One region of the Corallincola platygyrae genome, then DNA from elsewhere that is predicted to be linked to it. Evidence: riboswitches for the same ligand, from Rfam matches in the RefSeq annotation. Region 1 holds a riboswitch; each other region holds the start of a gene.

Region 1 (4,263 bases):
CTAGCTCATCCAGTGATTCAAGCGCGCCCAAGTTGAAGGCTGCAAGTGTACACAGCGCGATCTCACCGTTTTCGTCATTGATATCCTGCAGTGGCGTGGTTGGCAGAGCGATCTCAAGGCAAAGGTTTGATTGGCGGATAGGCGCCTTGGCCGGGTCAAATGGACTGTGGGTATTACAGTGGTCAACGTTCTGGATATAGATACGACCGGTAGATGCGCGTTCCTGCATCAGACGCGAGAACAGCTCAACCGCTTTTATCTTCTTACTGCGGATCGCAGGGTCCTGCTCATACTGGGTATATAAACGCTCAAACTCATCCTGATCGGCGAAGAAGGCGTCATATAGACCGGGCACATCTGATGGGCTAAACAGAGAAATGTCGCCATTCTGCAGCAGACGCTGGTACATCAAACGGTTTAGCTGCACCCCGTAATCCAGATGACGGACACGGTTCTCTTCTACGCCCCGGTTGTTCTTCAGCACCAGTAGCTCTTCCGCTTCCAGGTGCCATAGCGGATAGAACAGGGTCGCAGCACCGCCGCGCACACCGCCCTGAGAACAGCACTTCACTGCGGTTTGGAAGTGTTTGAAGAAAGGAATACAGCCGGTGTGGTTGGCTTCGCCGCCACGAATTGGCGAGCCCAATGCACGAATACGACCACCGTTAATACCGATGCCCGCACGTTGACTGACGTAACGCACAATCGCCGATGTCGTCGCGTTAATGGAATCCAGTGAGTCACCGCACTCAATCAATACACAGGAGCTGAATTGGCGAGTCGGGGTGCGTACACCCGCCATAATTGGCGTCGGCAAAGAGACCTTAAAGGTTGATGCCGCCTCATAGAAGCGACGCACATAATCCAGGCGAATCGCTTTGTCGTAATTGGCGAACAGGCAAGCACCGATCAACAGATAGAGGAACTGTGGGCTCTCGTAGAACTCGCCCTTCACCCGGTCCTGCACCAGATACTTGCCTTCCAGCTGTTTCACCGCAGCATAGGCAAAGGTCAGATCTCGCTGATGGTCGATAAAGCTGTCCATCAAGGTGAACTCTTCCATGCTGTAATCCTGCAGCAGCTGGGCGTCATAACGCTGCAGGTCAACCAAACGACCGACATGCTGGTACAGCGATGGCGGCGCATACTGACCATAGGCCTTTTTGCGTAGGTGGAAGATAGCCAGGCGAGCAGCCAAGTATTGATAGTCAGGGGTTTCTTCAGAGATAAGATCCGCTGCCGACTTAATCAGGGTTTCGTGGATCTCCGTGGTGGTAATGCCATCATGAAACTGCAGGTGGGCTTTCAGCTCGACCTGACTCACAGATACCGTATCCAGACCTTCGGCGGCCCAAGTCAGTACTTTGTGGATCTTATCGAGATCTAATGGCTCATGGCGGCCACTTCGTTTCGCTACAGAGATATTCTTGCTGTTCACCTTGTCGAGCTCCTTTAACGACAAGGCAGGGGGAAGGTATGACGCCAGCCATGCAAATGATCGGGCGCCAACGTTTGTGTCTGGGCCAGGTACCGAGCATGGTCGAGCCACACACCGGATCACCCCGCCCGATGTTTGGTTATTCAGAAGTTGAGTGCTGATAAAAAGACTGCGAAGCACTCTTCACGGCAGGTCTCCTGGCTCTTGCGTCGTTGCCTTTGTTCGCCTTCCCAGAGGGGACTCCAGTGGCTAAAGAACATGGCTCTGCAATTACAGTTGCGGGGGCAGCTGTGGCTTAGTTTGGGTGGCTGTTTTCCACCTTACGCACCACATTCCCTATTAATCCGCGGTCTCTTTGTAGAAAGAGTCCTAAGGAACCGTTCGGCACATATAGTGGTTTAAGAATTGATTTAGGTCAACATATTGTGTCTGACAAATGAGAGAACGGTGATTTGTTGCACAAAGGTCGGGCAAAAAATCGGCGGTGATGTGTGGATCTGCAGCCACACAACCACCGCCGAATATTGTCAGAACAAGCAGAAATCACTGGTGCACTATCATGCCCTTCATGCTGTAAAGCACAAACAGCACCTCTTCCTGAGCGCGCTGGCCTACCTCGTTTTTCTGCAGTGCCGCTAAAGCATCATCCAAAACCGCAACAAACTCTTCGACGTCAATGTTCATTCCGGTGTGGGCGGTTTCCATATCTTGGCCCTCATATACCTGAGGGCCACCGGTACCTGTGATAAAAAATGCGGCGGCGCTGGCTTTCAACGCGGGAATATCGACGTTGGCGAATCGTTTGGAGATTCGGGGGTTAGTACAGTGGTTATCTACTACATCGCTGGCGATCCGGGTGATGCCTTCGGTACCACCCAATCTTTCATAGAGTGAAGTCGTCATCAAAGACTCCTTACTTTTCGTGCGTGTATTGAACGGTACTAGAAAGTTATAGCACTCCTTGGCAATTCTGCCCCGCCCAAGACATGCCGCCGAGTAGACACAAAAAGCATTAGCCAATACGAGTTCATGACGATAGCAATCTAGCCCTAAAACCGAAACCTAAAACCGAAGCCAAAAACCGCAACCCAAACTTTTAAGTCTGGCGCACTTCCATGCTTCATCCAGCCCCACCCTGCTTAACCGTAACCAAGCTTGCGCCCAATCAAACAACGCGCCAGTAAGCATCAGTTCCGACCGAAATCCACTCTCCAGTGGCTAGGCTCAGGATTGGACCCCTTTCTCAAGGCAGATGGATATGGCCATTTTCAAACGATCCTTCCGACTGATACACGGTATTTCAAAACTGATGATGGTGTTTATGCCGCTGGTGATATTGGCATGTGTGGCCATGGCTATATTTCATATTCACCAAGGGGCCAAACACTACGGCGCCATCGTCAAAAAGGACTCGGCACTGGTCGGCAGTGCCTATCACCAGATCGAAGACAACATTAAGCAACTTTCAGGTATCCAAGAGCTTAAGAAAGTCGAAGAACAATGGGTTTTAATCTACGACCGAGTGAAGTTGGAAGTAGAGAAAGACAAACAGATAATTGACGACACGTTCAAAGCCGAATGGGCAAAGATTAAAGCAGATGCAGCCAAGATTAACTCTGCGCTGGATGAAGTAAAACGCGAAACAGATCAGCTGGTGCATACGGCTCACCAGGTCTCCCATGCCCTGTTTGGCTTATTCGGTTTTCTAAAACCTCTGCTGAATGCGATAGCCAACAATGCATTGAGCGTCTTGGTTAATTCAATAAATCAGTCAGTTGGCGAAGTCGCCCTACTCAGCGGTGAGGTTGCGAAAATGATTGAAGATGGGGTTCAGGCCATAGAAGTTGAGCAGTTAGAAGAGCTGACAGATCGCCTGTTAGCCCTAAATACCAGCATCAAAGCCGACCTGGAGCTGCTTAACCTGTCACTGGACGAGCTGCGGGACCTGAAAGAAAAGTTGGCAGAGCAGAACCAACATCTACTGGATGAAAACGGTCTCCCCATTGGCTACCAGTTTGTTATCTATGGCCTGATCGCGTTCTTCCTGTCTCTGTTCTACTTTGCCTATCTCTATCTGCGTCACTGGTTCCTGGACCCGCTGGTTGAAGCAGTACAAATCATCAAGCTGGCTTTTGAACCTATTCCCGAAACAGAGTAAACCAGAGACAAAAAAGCCGCATGCAGTATCACTGGATGCGGCTTTTGCTGAGGCTTTAGCGAACTAGTCTTTCTTGCCGGTAATCGCGCGGAACAAACCACCAATCGCAACAATAATCAGCCACCAGAACTTCTTCAGCAGCAGGAGTCCCGCCGCCAGCAGTCCGGTTTTAGAGGCCACCTTACCGGCCACCAACGCACCAAGGCCGTAGGCTGCGACGTTATCTACCGAAGAATCAAAGTCCTGATAGCGATGGCCTTCCACGAAATTCACCATGGTCAGTACACTTTCCAGATTACTGTTGATCTCGTCCAGTTGCTCCATACCCGCCACAAAGTTCATCTCCAGTACGCCTTTGCGCCCCAGACTGCGAATACTGTAATTCAGGGTATGGTCAGGATGATGGTCAAATTCCAGCTCTTTCGCCCAGTAGAGCTGATGGCGAGACTGGTCATAGTAAGGACGTGCCGCCCAACCAATCAGATCGATAGAGCCATAACCCGCCGCTTCACGCTCTTTACTCTCTTCACGGGTATCACTCTGCATATCTTCGAGCAGTTCGTCGTAATCGATATTGAATGCGTCTTCGTCAGATACGTAACCATCTTCCGCGTAGCTGATCACTACGCCCCAGGAGTCAGTATCAAACGGTGTCGTTTCTGCTGGG
Region 2 (4,263 bases), on a different contig from region 1:
CCATTGTGCCGACCGGGTGGCCATCCACAATTACCTGCGCACCGATATCCGTGTTCGGTTTGAGCAGCACCGGGTTAAAGTCGGTATGTGCTTCGACGCTTGCCGCCACCGCTTGCAGGGCTTGTGCTCGACCTATCTCGCCGCCGTTAGCGGTGACCGCACTGTTCAAAGCCATATTTTGCGGCTTAAACGGCGCGACTTTGTAGCCTCGACGGGCAAACACTCTGCACAGACCGGCAACCGTAATACTTTTGCCAGCGTCTGACGTGGTTCCTTGGACCATCAGGGTAGGAGCATATTTACGCTGGCTCATCAGATCCCCTTACTGGCACGGCGGCGCAAAATGATCAGGAAGAACAGGCTGCCCAACGCCGACGTAATGACGCCAACCGGCAGCTCCTGATCGGGCAGTAGCTTCCTAGCCAGCACGTCGATCCAGACCATAAACAGGCCTCCGGTCAGACAGGTAGCCAGCAGGTTGCGCATCACATTGACGCCCAGCAGCATGCGCACCAGATGTGGGATCATCAGACCAACAAAGGCGATACCGCCACAGTAGGCCACCAGGGTCGCTGTTATCAGTGAGCTGAGCAGTAACATGCCGATGCGAAGTTTGGCGACATCGACACCCAGAGTGCGTGCACTCTCTTCACCGGCTAAAACGGCGTTTAATTGGCGAGCAAAGCCGAGAAACAGCACTAAGCTGGCGCCGGTTATTAGCAGCGGCAACCAAAGCGTGTCCCAGCTGGCACGAGTAAAACTGCCCAACGTCCAGAACAACACTGAGGCTGTGGCTGACGGTTCGCTGGTGTAGAGTGCTAGGCTGGTGACGGCGCTGAACATAAATGAAATAGCCACACCAGCCAGCAACATACGCTCGATTTGGTTGCCTCCGGGGCGGCTGCTCATGGCGACTACCAGAGCAACCGACAATGCACTGCCCACGAAGGCACCCATGGGCAGGGCGATAGTTGCGCCGAGGCCAAGGACTGCAATCACCATGACGGCACCAAATGAAGCGCCAGACGAGATCCCAAACAGGTAGGGATCGGCCAGAGGGTTACGAGTGACGGTTTGAAGCACTGCGCCGGAAAGTGCCAGGCCGGCCCCAGCGATAAACGCAAGCAGAACCCGGGGTAGGCGAATGTCGATAATGATCTTCTGTTTGATATGGCTGATATCGCATCCGCCACCCAACTGCGCGCAGGTGGCGCGCCATACATCGGCAAACTCTATTTGCGCGGCGCCGAAGCTGGCTGCCAGCATGGGTGACAGCAGGGCGATAATCACGAGAGCCGTGATGGCCGAAACGCGAAACATCGGAAAGCGCCAGAGCAACTCAGTCATCGGACACCCCAGACGAGTTGTTGCCATGATCGCCGGAACGGTATCCGTAATGGTAAGTGATCCTTGGGTGGCCATGGTCTGGGTGGCGGTCAATACTGCTGCAGACGCCAAATACGTTGGCCAGAGTGGCCTCAGTTAGCACTTGATCCGGAGAGCCTTGCTCAACCAGTTCTCCCTGATTGAGTAACAGCAATTGATCGCAGAATGCACTGGCTAAATTCAGATCATGGATGGAGGAGAGCACTGTGGTTCCCAGATGTTTGGCTAGCTCCAATACTTGGATCTGGTACCGCACATCCAAGTGGTTAGTGGGCTCATCCATCAACAAGAGTTTGGGGCGTTGCACAATGGCGCGGGCAATAAGTGCACGCTGTTTTTCACCGCCTGAGAGTTGGTCAAAAGGCTGTTTCGCCAATGCCGTCAGGCCGACCTGATCAATTGCATCATCGACCAGCGCGAGGTCCGCGGCGCTGTCAAACTCGAATGCGCGCTTATGCGGGGTGAGTCCCATGCGCACCACATCGCGCAACCTTAAACCAAAGTTGCCTGTGGTTTCCTGCAATACCACAGCAATCTGGCAGGCAATTTCACGGGCCGAACTGTGCCATATATCTTGACCATTTAGCTGTATACGCCCCTGCGTAGGACGGTTAACTCGGTACAGACAGCGCAGCAAACTGGATTTACCGGCTCCGTTGGGGCCAATCAGACCGACAAAGCTACCTGGGGCGATTGCAAAACTTATATGCTCAAGAATGGCACGCGCATCTGCCTGCCAGTGCAGATTCTCAACCTTAAGCAGTGAGTCTGCATCAGCATTGGCTGACTGCGACTGTCTTTGCGACGTTCGGGTGGATGTTTGCAACGTGATCCGCCTGGTACCTGTATCAGTATGCGTATACGGACAGATATTTGCTGAATACCAAATACGGGTCAGGTGGCGGGGTCATCAGGTGGCGCGCAGATGGCGCAAGACTGGATAACACTGCCCTGAGTAACCCGCTCAGGAAAAGCAAAAAGCCGTGTTTATACTTGCAGAGGCAGGTCTCCTGGCTCACAGCATTAGGACGTTTCGTCCCGGCTACATACCTTCCCAAACAACACAATCTGTTCAGTGGTTTCTCAAGTTGAGATTGTAGCGCTCTGTTCACAGTTGCGGGTACAGCCGCGGTATTACACCGCGTTCCCTTTTAAGCCTGTATGGCACCTTTGCAAGGTGTGTTGCTGCTGTCTCTGAGTTATCAGTTTTTGCGCAAGCCAACACATCAATGGGGCGAGATTATCCGGTAAAACTTATGTAACAACAAGTTTAGAACGCTCGTTTATGTAAAGGCTAGTGAGCCCAGGCCAACCCCACTACCGAGCCATTTTCGTAATGCCCACTGCGAACAGGGTGCAGGGGGAGAGAAGCTAACCCTTGAAGCAAGATCGCCAGTACGGATCCGTGAGTGACCACGGCGACGGCCTGGTCAACATGGTTGCCAGCGATATCCGCCAAGGTTTGTTCGCTGCGATGCCAAACATCTCTGACACTTTCGCCTCCCTGCGGCGTCGCGTCTGGTGAGCTATCGACGTGCAGATTACATAAGGCCAGTTGTTGTGCTGTCATTTCTGTCAGCTGCATCCCCTGAAGTGGACCGAAGTGGCGTTCTCGCAAACCTGGTAACTGGGTCAATGACAACTGGTGTCGGTTGGCAATCAATTGTGCAGTATCGTTGCAGCGTCCTAGGTCACTGGTGTAAATGGCACTCAATTCGGTACCTTCTAATAGCCTGGCGGCTTGTTTTGCCTGGTCCCAACCTTTATCGGTTAACGGGCTGTCGAGGTGCCCTTGCAGGCGAAGGGATTGATTCCATTCCGTTTCGCCGTGCCTGACCAGGTAGAGGTGTGTTATCGCCATCTCAAATCATCATCCATGTTACGTCTTGGGTAGCAATAGTGCTGCCAGCCACATGCTCATCGTGATGCTGGCTAACATCGTAGACAAAAGTACCGCGGCTGCCACTTGCGGTTCAGCCTGTTTATGCTGATGGGCAAATGCATAGGCGTTTATTCCCACCGGTGTAGCAGCTAAAAGAATGACAACTGCACCCACCTCGTAATCACTCGGCCGCCACCAATACCAAGTCATGACCCAAACCAGTAATGGCATCAAAATCACTTTAAGAGCGCTCATCACTATGACCCGAAAGCCGATGCCTTTAAGTGAATATTTTGCTAACGCTATGCCCAACACCAATAAAGAGCAAGGAATGGCGGCATCACCCAACCACTCAAGGATGGTTACCATACTTCGTGGTAGTTCCAACTCAAGCAGTTTTGCCAGCACTCCAAGCAATATCGAGGCGACCAGTGGTGTGGTAATGGTATTGAACAAGGCTTTAAGAAACGCTTTCCAATGTGGGCCTTGTTTTTGGCCTAGCTCTAACGCCAGGCCGCTGATGGTAAACAGCAGGGCGCTGTGAAAACCGATAATGAGAAAAGCTGGCGCCAGCGCTTCATCGCCGAATACTGCGAGAATGCAGGGGATACCAATCAGTACGTTATTGGAGTAGGTGCTGCCCAGCGCCACACAAGACTTTTCCGCCCCAGTCAGGCGCCACCCACAAAGGCACCAGGCCAGGATAAATATTGCTAGTTGTGGCAGGTAATAACTGCCGAATAAACCCCAGGGGATCTTACTCGGCCACTCAGCATTAAAGCTGCCGTAAAACAGCAGAGCGGGCACTAAAAGGTTAAATGTCAGTGCTGCAATGCCCTGATAGTGTTGTGTTGCGAAGCCGGCAAAACGCCCCATCAGCCAGCCAATTAAGATGAGACTGAAAACGGGCACAAAGATAGTAAATACCGGCAGCATGGCGTCACTGGTTGGATGTGTGGGACAGATTACTCTAGCGACAAACCTATGCTTTAACA
Region 3 (4,263 bases), on a different contig from region 1:
GATGAGAGCAATAGCGAGCTTGAGGTAAATAGCAATGCTTTTACCCGTGAGGAGCTCGAATCTGACGGTTTTTTCAGTGTTTCATGGCGTCTGCCTGAAACATGGCAGTTTGGCTACGCCGAGTTTTTCGGCTGGTTGAATCAGTTGGCAGTAGAGAGAGTGAAAGGCGTTATTAATACCAGCAAGGGCTTGTATGCATTTAATGGTGTTAAAGGCGTAATCACCAGTTGCCCTGTAACGCAAACATTGCCTACGGCATTGGTGTTGATTGACGATAAGGCGATTGAACTAGAGCGTGTCGAACAATCGCTTATATCGTTGTCAAAGTAGCCGCTACACTCGCTAAGTTTCCGCAGAAGAACTGAGCGTGATAACTCTCTGGTTACTGCTGCCGCGCCAGGCTAGCTGAGGTGATTTCATAGTTTGTTCAAATTTACCATCCACCAATACGTCCAGATGCTGAACAACTGCTTGCTGCTCTGAACTGAGTTGTTCGTAGGTGTAACCCGTCCAACACCAGATATCTTTGTCTGGGCACTCTCTTTTTACTCGTTCAACCAAGCTCAGTACGGCTAAGAGGTTATGCGGGTGAAGCGGATCTCCACCCGATAGACTGAGCCCCTGACGTTTAATGCGTTGGTCAGTCAGATCCGAAATGATTTTATCTTCCAGCGCTTGAGTAAAGGTGTGGCCGCTGTCGAGGCGCCAAGTATTCTGGTTATAACAGCCTTTGCACTGATGTTCGCACCCTGAAACGAACAGGGTGCAGCGGGTGCCGGGTCCATTGACCACATCAATGGGGTGATAGGCCTGATAGTACATTAGAGGTGCTTAACCCGGCGCTTAACTTCTTCCTGCTTGCCCGCGTTAAACGGTCTGGCATCTGGGCTGCCCAGGTAGCCACAGACTCGCCGAGTCACCGAGACTTTAGCTGGGTCATGGTTGCCGCAGTTAGGGCAGGTAAAACCTTTGCTGGTGCAGTCAAATTCGCCCTGGTAGTTACATTCGTAACACTCATCGATAGGCGTATTCGTCCCGTAATAGGGCACGCGCTCGTAGCTGTAATCCCAAACATCTTCCAGCGCTTTGAGATTGTGCTGAATATTCGGATATTCGCCATAACAAATAAAGCCGCCGCTACTTATCGCCGGGTAGGCCATTTCAAAATCCAGCTTGTCGAACGGATTTACCTTTTTCTCAACATCCAGATGGAAGCTGTTGGTGTAGTAGCCCTTGTCAGTGACGCCATCGATCACGCCGTAACTGATGGTGTCCAGTCGACAGAAGCGACTACACAGATTTTCACTCGGTGTAGCATACAGGCTGAAACCAAACCCGGTTTCACGCTTCCAACGTTCGGTCGCCAACCTTAAGTGGGCAACAATCGCCTGAGCTTTTTGCTGGCGGGTGTTATCGTCAAATAGATGGTCATCAGCGCCAAACAGGGCATTGACGGTTTCATGCAAACCGATATAACCCAGCGAAATCGACGCGCGACCATTCTTAAACAGCTGGATCACGTCATCATCAGCCTTCAGCCTGACGCCGCATGCACCTTCCATGTAAAGGATTGGGGCGACGCGTGCTTTTACGCCTTCCAATCGCGCAATACGGGAGTCCAGCGCTTTTTTGGCGAGTAGCAGTCTGTCGTCCAGTAGTCGGTAGAACAGGGTCTCATCACCCTGAGCCTCCAGTGCTAAACGAGGCAAGTTGAGGCTCACTACACCAAGGTTGTTGCGTCCGTCATGTACCTCTTCGCCTTGCTCTTCATATTGGCCAAGGAAGCTCCGGCACCCCATGGGTGTCTTAAATGACCCAGTGACATTGACAACCTGCTCATAGTTGAGGATATCTGGGTACATGCGCTTACTGGCACATTCCAGCGCCAAATGTTTGATGTCGTAGTTGGGGTCGTCCGCCAATCGGTTTAAGCCCTGCTTAATTACGAAAACCAGTTTGGGGAAAACGGCTGTTTTTTTGTTTCGCCCTAAACCGGCAATGCGGTTTTTCAATATAGCCGTTTGGATCAGGCGCGCTTCCCAGCTGTCGCCCAATCCAAAACCAAAGGTCACAAATGGGGTTTGGCCATTGGCGGTATGCAGCGTATTTACTTCGTATTCCAACGACTGAAACGCATCAAAACACTCTTTTTCAGTCAGTTGCCTAGCATAGGCTTCTGCGTTATCGATTTTCCACTCGTTGGCGATGGCCAAGTGTTTTTCATAACTGGCAGTGACATATGGACTGAGTACTTCATCGATGCGGTTAACTGTGGTGCCACCGTAAATATGTGAGGCAACCTGAGCGATGATCTGGGCAGTGACCGCCGTAGCTGTAGCGATGGACTTAGGCGTATCGATTTCGGCATTGCCCATCTTAAAGCCGTTTTCCAGCATGCCCTTCAGGTCAATCAGCATGCAGTTGAACATGGGGAAGAAGGGTGCGTAATCGAGGTCGTGGTAATGCAGCTCGCCTTTGTCGTGTGCCGAAACAACATCCTTCGGCAGAATATGGCGACGGGCATAATGTTTAGCAACAATGCCTGCCAGCAGATCCCGCTGGGTAGGGATAACCTTGCTGTCTTTATTGGCGTTTTCATTGAGCAGGTTTAGGTCGCTCTGCTCCATTAAACCACGGATCTCCTGGTTTAATTGGCTGGCTTTTTCTCGGGCCAGGTCACGGTCGTGACGATATTCGATGTACGCTCGTGCAACGGCCTTTTGTTCACTCGCCATCAGACAATCTTCGACTGCCTGTTGGATCTCATCGATATGAAGGTCGATGTTGTTGGAAAGTCGACTGATCGCTTGCTCTGTGACTTTTTCAGCAAGTTCGCTTGAGCCAATACCCACGACCTGACAGGCACTTTGTACCGCGCTTTGAATTCGTTTGGGGTTAAAGGGCGCGCGACTTCCATCTCGCTTGATCACGACTTGCTGCATTGGTCTCTCCAGAGCTTAATTAGTTTTGTTATTGAGAGCCGTCTGGGAGTTTGTGGGGTAGGGCATGCAGACATATCTGCGCTGTCGTCGCAGATAGAGATACTTGCATGGCTGGTACACCCCGCCCAGCGTGGCTCGCTCTGATCCCGGCAGGTCTCCTGGCTTCTGGTATCGGAATTGACTGCCGCCTTCCCAGCCCTGATATAGTTCTGAGCCAGTGACGTTGCCTGATTGAAACAGGCATGAGGATGCAGTTTTCCTACCAGTTACAGTTACGGGGGTAGCTTCGGCTTGGCACCGAATTCCCTATTATCCACCTGCAAACGTTGTTAGTGCAGCTTTGGACCGAAATCCTATATATAGTGGCATCTATTTTTTGCTGGCACTAGATGAGGTGTTTGGGTAAGTAGGGCTTCTTTGATTCAAGACAAAAATGCGGAAGGTGTTTTAATAACTGCATGAAAGTGTGATGTTGAATGCAACTCAACAGCCTTCTTGATTGTTTGGCACTAATCACCCAATGCGATCTCGTGAAATCTGGCAGGTAGCGCTCGCGACTGCTTCGCGGGTCTGTGTTACCTTGCTATCCGTTTCTGACGTAACTAACTGTCTGGTGACCACTCATGCCTTTAAAAAAATCCTATCGAGTCATTACCGCGAGTGTTTTAGCGCTATCTTCCACACTAGCGTTAGCCAGTGAGCCCCCGTTGGTTTCAGTCGCCAGTCAGGATGCGTTTTTTGAAAATCTAAGCAAGCACTGCGGAAAGGCGTATCAAGGTAAAATCACCCTGGATAACGACCCAAGTGACGCCTTTACAGATAAACAGCTGGTGATGCATGTAAGGCGTTGCAGTGACGCACAGCTGCAAATACCTTTTCATGTAGGTGATGATCATTCTCGCACCTGGATCCTGACCAAAACTGGCTCAGGTATTTCTCTTAAGCATGATCATCGCCATAAAGATGGCAGCCATGATGAGCTGACAATGTATGGTGGCCATACACTGGATGCTGGCTGGCCTCAGGTGCAGTCCTTTCCTGCCGATCAACCCACTAAAGAGATGTTTGTAGCCGCAGGCATTCCCCAATCCAACGGCAACATGTGGCAGATGTATATTTATCCCGAAAAATTTACCTACCGACTGGTGAGAGAGGGGAGAGAATTCAGAGTGGATTTTGATCTGACTAAGTCGATCACGCCACCAAAGGCGCCTTGGGGGTATGAGGATTAGTTCATAGCCTTGGCTGTATGTTGTTTCTGTCTGCGTATGCATAGCCTTCGATGACATAAACAAAAGGCCGCGAATGCGGCCTTTGTGCA
Region 4 (4,263 bases), on a different contig from region 1:
GAACGATCCGGACCGAATCAGCCGGGGCGATCACAATGGCATCGATCCCCATTCTCAGTTGTTTATCGATCAGCTCCGCCTGTTGCTCTACCAGTGTCTCATTGGTGCCTGAGCGAACGATCAGTTCAATGCCTTGCTCTTTTGCTGCGCGTTTCGCCCCCTTTTCCAACTCAAGATAAAAAGGGTTAACCAGTGACTTCATCACCAACAATACTTTTGGCTTAGCGCCTGTGGCGGCATCGGGTTCGGTAGGAGTTGGATCGCTACAACTGATAGCAAAAAAGGAGGTGAGTACGACGAGCAGACGACTGACATAGGACACGGCAACGACCTCACTGATATTACTAATGCTAATAATAGGATGTTTTAACATGCCTGTTTGCGCTTCCCTTACGAAAAAGCCCGGCACTGGCCGGGCTTGAGCAACAAGGTGTCTGTAACGTGACTAGAAATGGCGGTAGGAGACACCCAGGTAATACTCATCGCCTGGTGTGTTATAGCCGTATACGTTCTCGTAGCTTTCATCAAACAGGTTGCTGGCCTTGGCACGGACAGTCCAACTATCAGTCACAAAGTAAGCAACGCCTAAGTTGACCAAGTGGTAGTCGTCGAGGCGTTGGCCTGCGTCGGTGCGTTCGCCGTGATACTCATATTGGGCGAGGAATTCGAAATCCTGCCAGTCATAAGTCACCTGATAGCTACCGGTCTTGCGAGCGCGTCGAATCAGTTGTGAGCCGGTGGCTTTGTCTTCAGCATCAACGTAGCTGAGGGTGGCTCGGTGACCCAGACCCAGCGCACGATAACCCAGGGTTACTTCGCCGCCCGTGATGGTTACTTCACTTACATTCTCAGGGGTACAGTTCCAGAACTCGTCGCAGATCCACTCGATGAGATCATCCACTTCGGTGCGATAAAGGCTGGCGGTGGCATTAACGCCCCAATATTGTGAACGTACCAGCAACTCGTAACTGTCGGCGGTCTCGGAGGTCAGATCCGGGTTGCCCTGAGAACCAAAGGATTCAGGGTAATAGAGGTCGTTGAAGGTGGGTGCTTTAAAGCTGTGTCCAGCATTCAGTGCGACCAGCAGTTTGTCGGTAACGTGATAACCCAGACTGGCGTTATAGGTAGTTTCAGAGTCGATGTTTTCAACATCGTCATAGCGAATTGCTGCCTCAGCGATCCATTTCTGATCCTGGAACTGAGCGTTGGCAAACACCGCGGTGACATCACGTGAGTCTTCAGCAAAGTCAGTATTGGCACTGACCTCTTCCTGGTAATAATCGATACCGGCGGCTACGCTGAAGGCGCTGTATACCTGATATTGATTGATCCAGCTGACCTGGTCGCGGCGGGTTTCAAAGAAGTCGCCATCACCTTTAGCGATGCCATTGCCGTAGTTTTCGTTGTAGTCACGGCTTTGGGCGACGGACAATACGCTGTTCCACTCATCACGTTGGTAGTGCGTGCGCAGCTGCCACAAATGGTTTTTGTAGTCGGTGCGATTTGCACCAAAGCTATTGTCATAGTCGTTGGCGCCGTCATCGATTTGTGCAACCCAGTCCAGCGTCAGTTGGTCGTTGATGCTGTAGTCACCACGAATCGCAGCAGAGAGACGGTCATAACCATCATCATCGGTTTCGTCGTCCTTGCGGGCATCAAAACCGCGGCTGTCCTCGGCGCTGGCACTCAGGGTGGTGGTGCCGCCGGCGTAGCCGATACCTACCTGACCATCACCAGCGATGAAGCTGTTGGTGCCGGTTTCTACACCTAACTGGAACTCTCCAGCGTTCAGTCGACGAGTAAAGATATTAATGACACCACCCAGCGCATCAGAACCCCAAAGTGACGCGCGAGGCCCCTTGATCACTTCGATTCGCTCGATCTGCGCAATAGGCAGATTTTCGATCGCTTTGTTACCCAGAGTAGCGGAGCCAGTACGAACGCCATCGACCAGAATCAGGGTATGGTCTGAGCTGGTGCCCCGGGTAAAGAGTGAAGTCTGTTGGCCTGCGCCACCTTGTCTGGCAACATCAAGACCTGCCACAGTGGATAGCAGGTCAGCCAGTGACTGAGGTTGAAGCTTGTCGATATCATCGCGGGTGATCACTTCAACCGCCGCCATGACGTGATCTACCTGCTGTGGTACTCGGCTGGCAGTCACAACAATATGTTCAATATCGTCGCTTTCTCTGGGCAGCACATCGTCTGCCATGGCTGAGGATGAGATCAGGCCACTGAACAATAGAACGCCTGTTGCCCAATGAGCTTTAGCTGTTTTGCCGCTTAACAATTGAAAGTGCATTGTGTTCCTCTTTGTTGGCGCCCTCCGCGCCTGTTGTTATGTATGTGGTCTTTACACCACTATTTGCATTGCGCCGGTTCCGGACTGACACCTGAAAAATATTTCAGATGAATACCGTTGCGGGGGCAGTGCCAGAGTCTCGCTGGCTTCCCGTGCGCAATACCCTTTAATTGGCGCGCTTTGCTGTTGCTGCACGCGCTGTCATTAACACCTCGCACATCCGATGCATGCCATCGAGTGCGCGCGGTGAGAATCTGTGTAACAGATCGCCATCAATACTGTAGATCTGCTTGTTTTTTACGGCAGGTAGCTCCTGCCATTTATCCCAAATCATCGCCGTGGCCTTGGATGTACCATGGTCCTCGGGGCGAACAATGACTTCTGCGTCAGTGAGTAGCACTTGCTCCAGACTGACCTGAGGATAAGCGGTGCTGGCATCTGCCATCACGTTTACACCACCGCAGCTATGAATCATTTGGTGGATCCAGCTCTCTTTGGAAATGCTCATCAGCGGATTGCTCCAAAGTTGGTAGAAAACTTTAATTGGTGGCTGTTGCGCATACGCATTACGCAGTCCCGCCAGACGTTCTAAAAATGCCGTGGCTGCCTCTTTGGCTTGCTCCTGATGACCCAGCATGTCACCCAATTCACTGATCTCGTCGGCGATCTGCTCCAGAGATTCGGGCTCGCTGTGGTAAATAGTAAAACCAAGCTTTTTGAGCTGTTCGATATCACCGGGTTGGTTGCCGCCTTTCCACACCACGATCAGGTCCGGCTCCAATTCCAGAACTCTGTCGAGTTGAATGCCGTGATAGCCGCCGATACGGGGAATGCTTAAGGCTTGTTCGGGGTAATCTGCATACTCTGTGGTGGCGACGATCTTATCGCCGGCACCGATAGCAAAAAGCATCTCAACAGCGTGTGGGGAGAGGGCAACTATCCGTTCAATATTTCCTTCAACAGTCCGTTCAATAGGACGTTCGATCGGTTTTGCCATCGTTAGTGCTGGGCTCAGCGTGAGCAGCACCAACAGTATCCACTGCTTCATCCTTGGATTCATTACGGACGCTCCTTGTTTGATGAGGAAAGGCCAGCGATAGCCATCAGTTTATCGATATCCAGATGTTGTTCGAACTGGTCTGCCAGGTGATTCAATTGCTGCTCGCGACACTGAGCGATATCCAGGGTTTCAACGGCTTTTCCATAGACCCAGCTGAGTATTGCAGCGCATGCATCAGGCTTATCAAGTAGCCCATGCAGGTATGTGCCAATGACTTGGCCATCATGGCTGATAGCGCCATCGGCTCTGTCACCGAGCAGGATGAGAGGTTGGCTGAGTGCCGGGCCATGACTTCGGCCCGCGTGGATCTCATAACCGGCGACTTCCGCTTGGCTGTTATCCAGTTGCAGCTGCCCCTCACAGTTCACCAGCGCCTTGTTTGCTGTTAGCTCTGTGTGCATCGACAGGTAGCCTAAGCCTTGGCTTTCGCCTGCGGCACTTTCAATGCCCTGAGGATCTTGAATTGTCTCTCCAAGCATCTGGAAACCGCCACAGATCCCCAGCAGCTTGCCGCCATAGCGAAGATGACGGGCGATCTCTTTGTCCCATCCCTGGCTGCGGATAAACGCCAGATCGTCTCTTACCGATTTACTTCCCGGGAGTATGATAAGGTCAGCTTGTGGCCAAGACTGCCCCATGGTTACCCAGATTAGATCGACATTCGGGTTTAAGCGCAGCGGATCCAGATCGGTATGGTTACTGATCCGGGGTAGCACAGGCACGGCCACTTTGACGACAGCGTCCTGAGTTGACTGGTCAGCACGGATCGCATCCTCGGCGTCTAACTGCAGATCATGCAGGTAGGGCATGACCCCCAGCACCGGCTTGTTGGTGGTTTGTTCCAACCAGTCCAAGCCTGATTGCAGCAGGCTGATGTCACCTCGAAAACGGTTGATGATAA

What was found. A riboswitch is a leader RNA that binds a small molecule or an ion and turns the genes downstream of it on or off. The one in region 1 is predicted to bind cobalamin.
Region 2: linked by a shared signal. The riboswitch ahead of ABEA14_RS09405 (ABC transporter ATP-binding protein) and the one ahead of nrdA (class 1a ribonucleoside-diphosphate reductase subunit alpha) in region 1 are both predicted to bind cobalamin.
Region 3: linked by a shared signal. The riboswitch ahead of nrdD (anaerobic ribonucleoside-triphosphate reductase) and the one ahead of nrdA (class 1a ribonucleoside-diphosphate reductase subunit alpha) in region 1 are both predicted to bind cobalamin.
Region 4: linked by a shared signal. The riboswitch ahead of ABEA14_RS09425 (TonB-dependent receptor domain-containing protein) and the one ahead of nrdA (class 1a ribonucleoside-diphosphate reductase subunit alpha) in region 1 are both predicted to bind cobalamin.

Annotation. Positions count from the first base shown of each region.
Region 1 covers NZ_BAABLI010000008.1:254,201-258,463, reverse strand. Annotated here, with positions in the region: gene nrdA (class 1a ribonucleoside-diphosphate reductase subunit alpha) at 1-1,438, opposite strand, end outside; cobalamin riboswitch at 1,609-1,835, opposite strand; gene ABEA14_RS06805 (group I truncated hemoglobin) at 1,982-2,341, opposite strand; gene ABEA14_RS06800 (hypothetical protein) at 2,697-3,596, shown strand; gene ABEA14_RS06795 (DUF2167 domain-containing protein) at 3,660-4,263, opposite strand, start outside.
Region 2 covers NZ_BAABLI010000011.1:42,812-47,074, reverse strand. Annotated here, with positions in the region: gene ABEA14_RS09415 (cobyric acid synthase) at 1-313, opposite strand, end outside; gene ABEA14_RS09410 (FecCD family ABC transporter permease) at 313-1,347, opposite strand; gene ABEA14_RS09405 (ABC transporter ATP-binding protein) at 1,340-2,212, opposite strand; cobalamin riboswitch at 2,370-2,573, opposite strand; gene ABEA14_RS09400 (histidine phosphatase family protein) at 2,681-3,247, opposite strand; gene ABEA14_RS09395 (AEC family transporter) at 3,266-4,204, opposite strand.
Region 3 covers NZ_BAABLI010000016.1:122,589-126,851, forward strand. Annotated here, with positions in the region: gene ABEA14_RS14570 (CobW family GTP-binding protein) at 1-330, shown strand, start outside; gene nrdG (anaerobic ribonucleoside-triphosphate reductase-activating protein) at 343-822, opposite strand; gene nrdD (anaerobic ribonucleoside-triphosphate reductase) at 822-2,942, opposite strand; cobalamin riboswitch at 3,074-3,307, opposite strand; gene ABEA14_RS14585 (hypothetical protein) at 3,566-4,174, shown strand.
Region 4 covers NZ_BAABLI010000011.1:47,354-51,616, reverse strand. Annotated here, with positions in the region: gene ABEA14_RS09430 (substrate-binding domain-containing protein) at 1-373, opposite strand, end outside; gene ABEA14_RS09425 (TonB-dependent receptor domain-containing protein) at 446-2,302, opposite strand; cobalamin riboswitch at 2,357-2,516, opposite strand; partial or broken gene ABEA14_RS09420 (cobalamin-binding protein) at 2,628-3,212, opposite strand; gene ABEA14_RS09415 (cobyric acid synthase) at 3,362-4,263, opposite strand, start outside.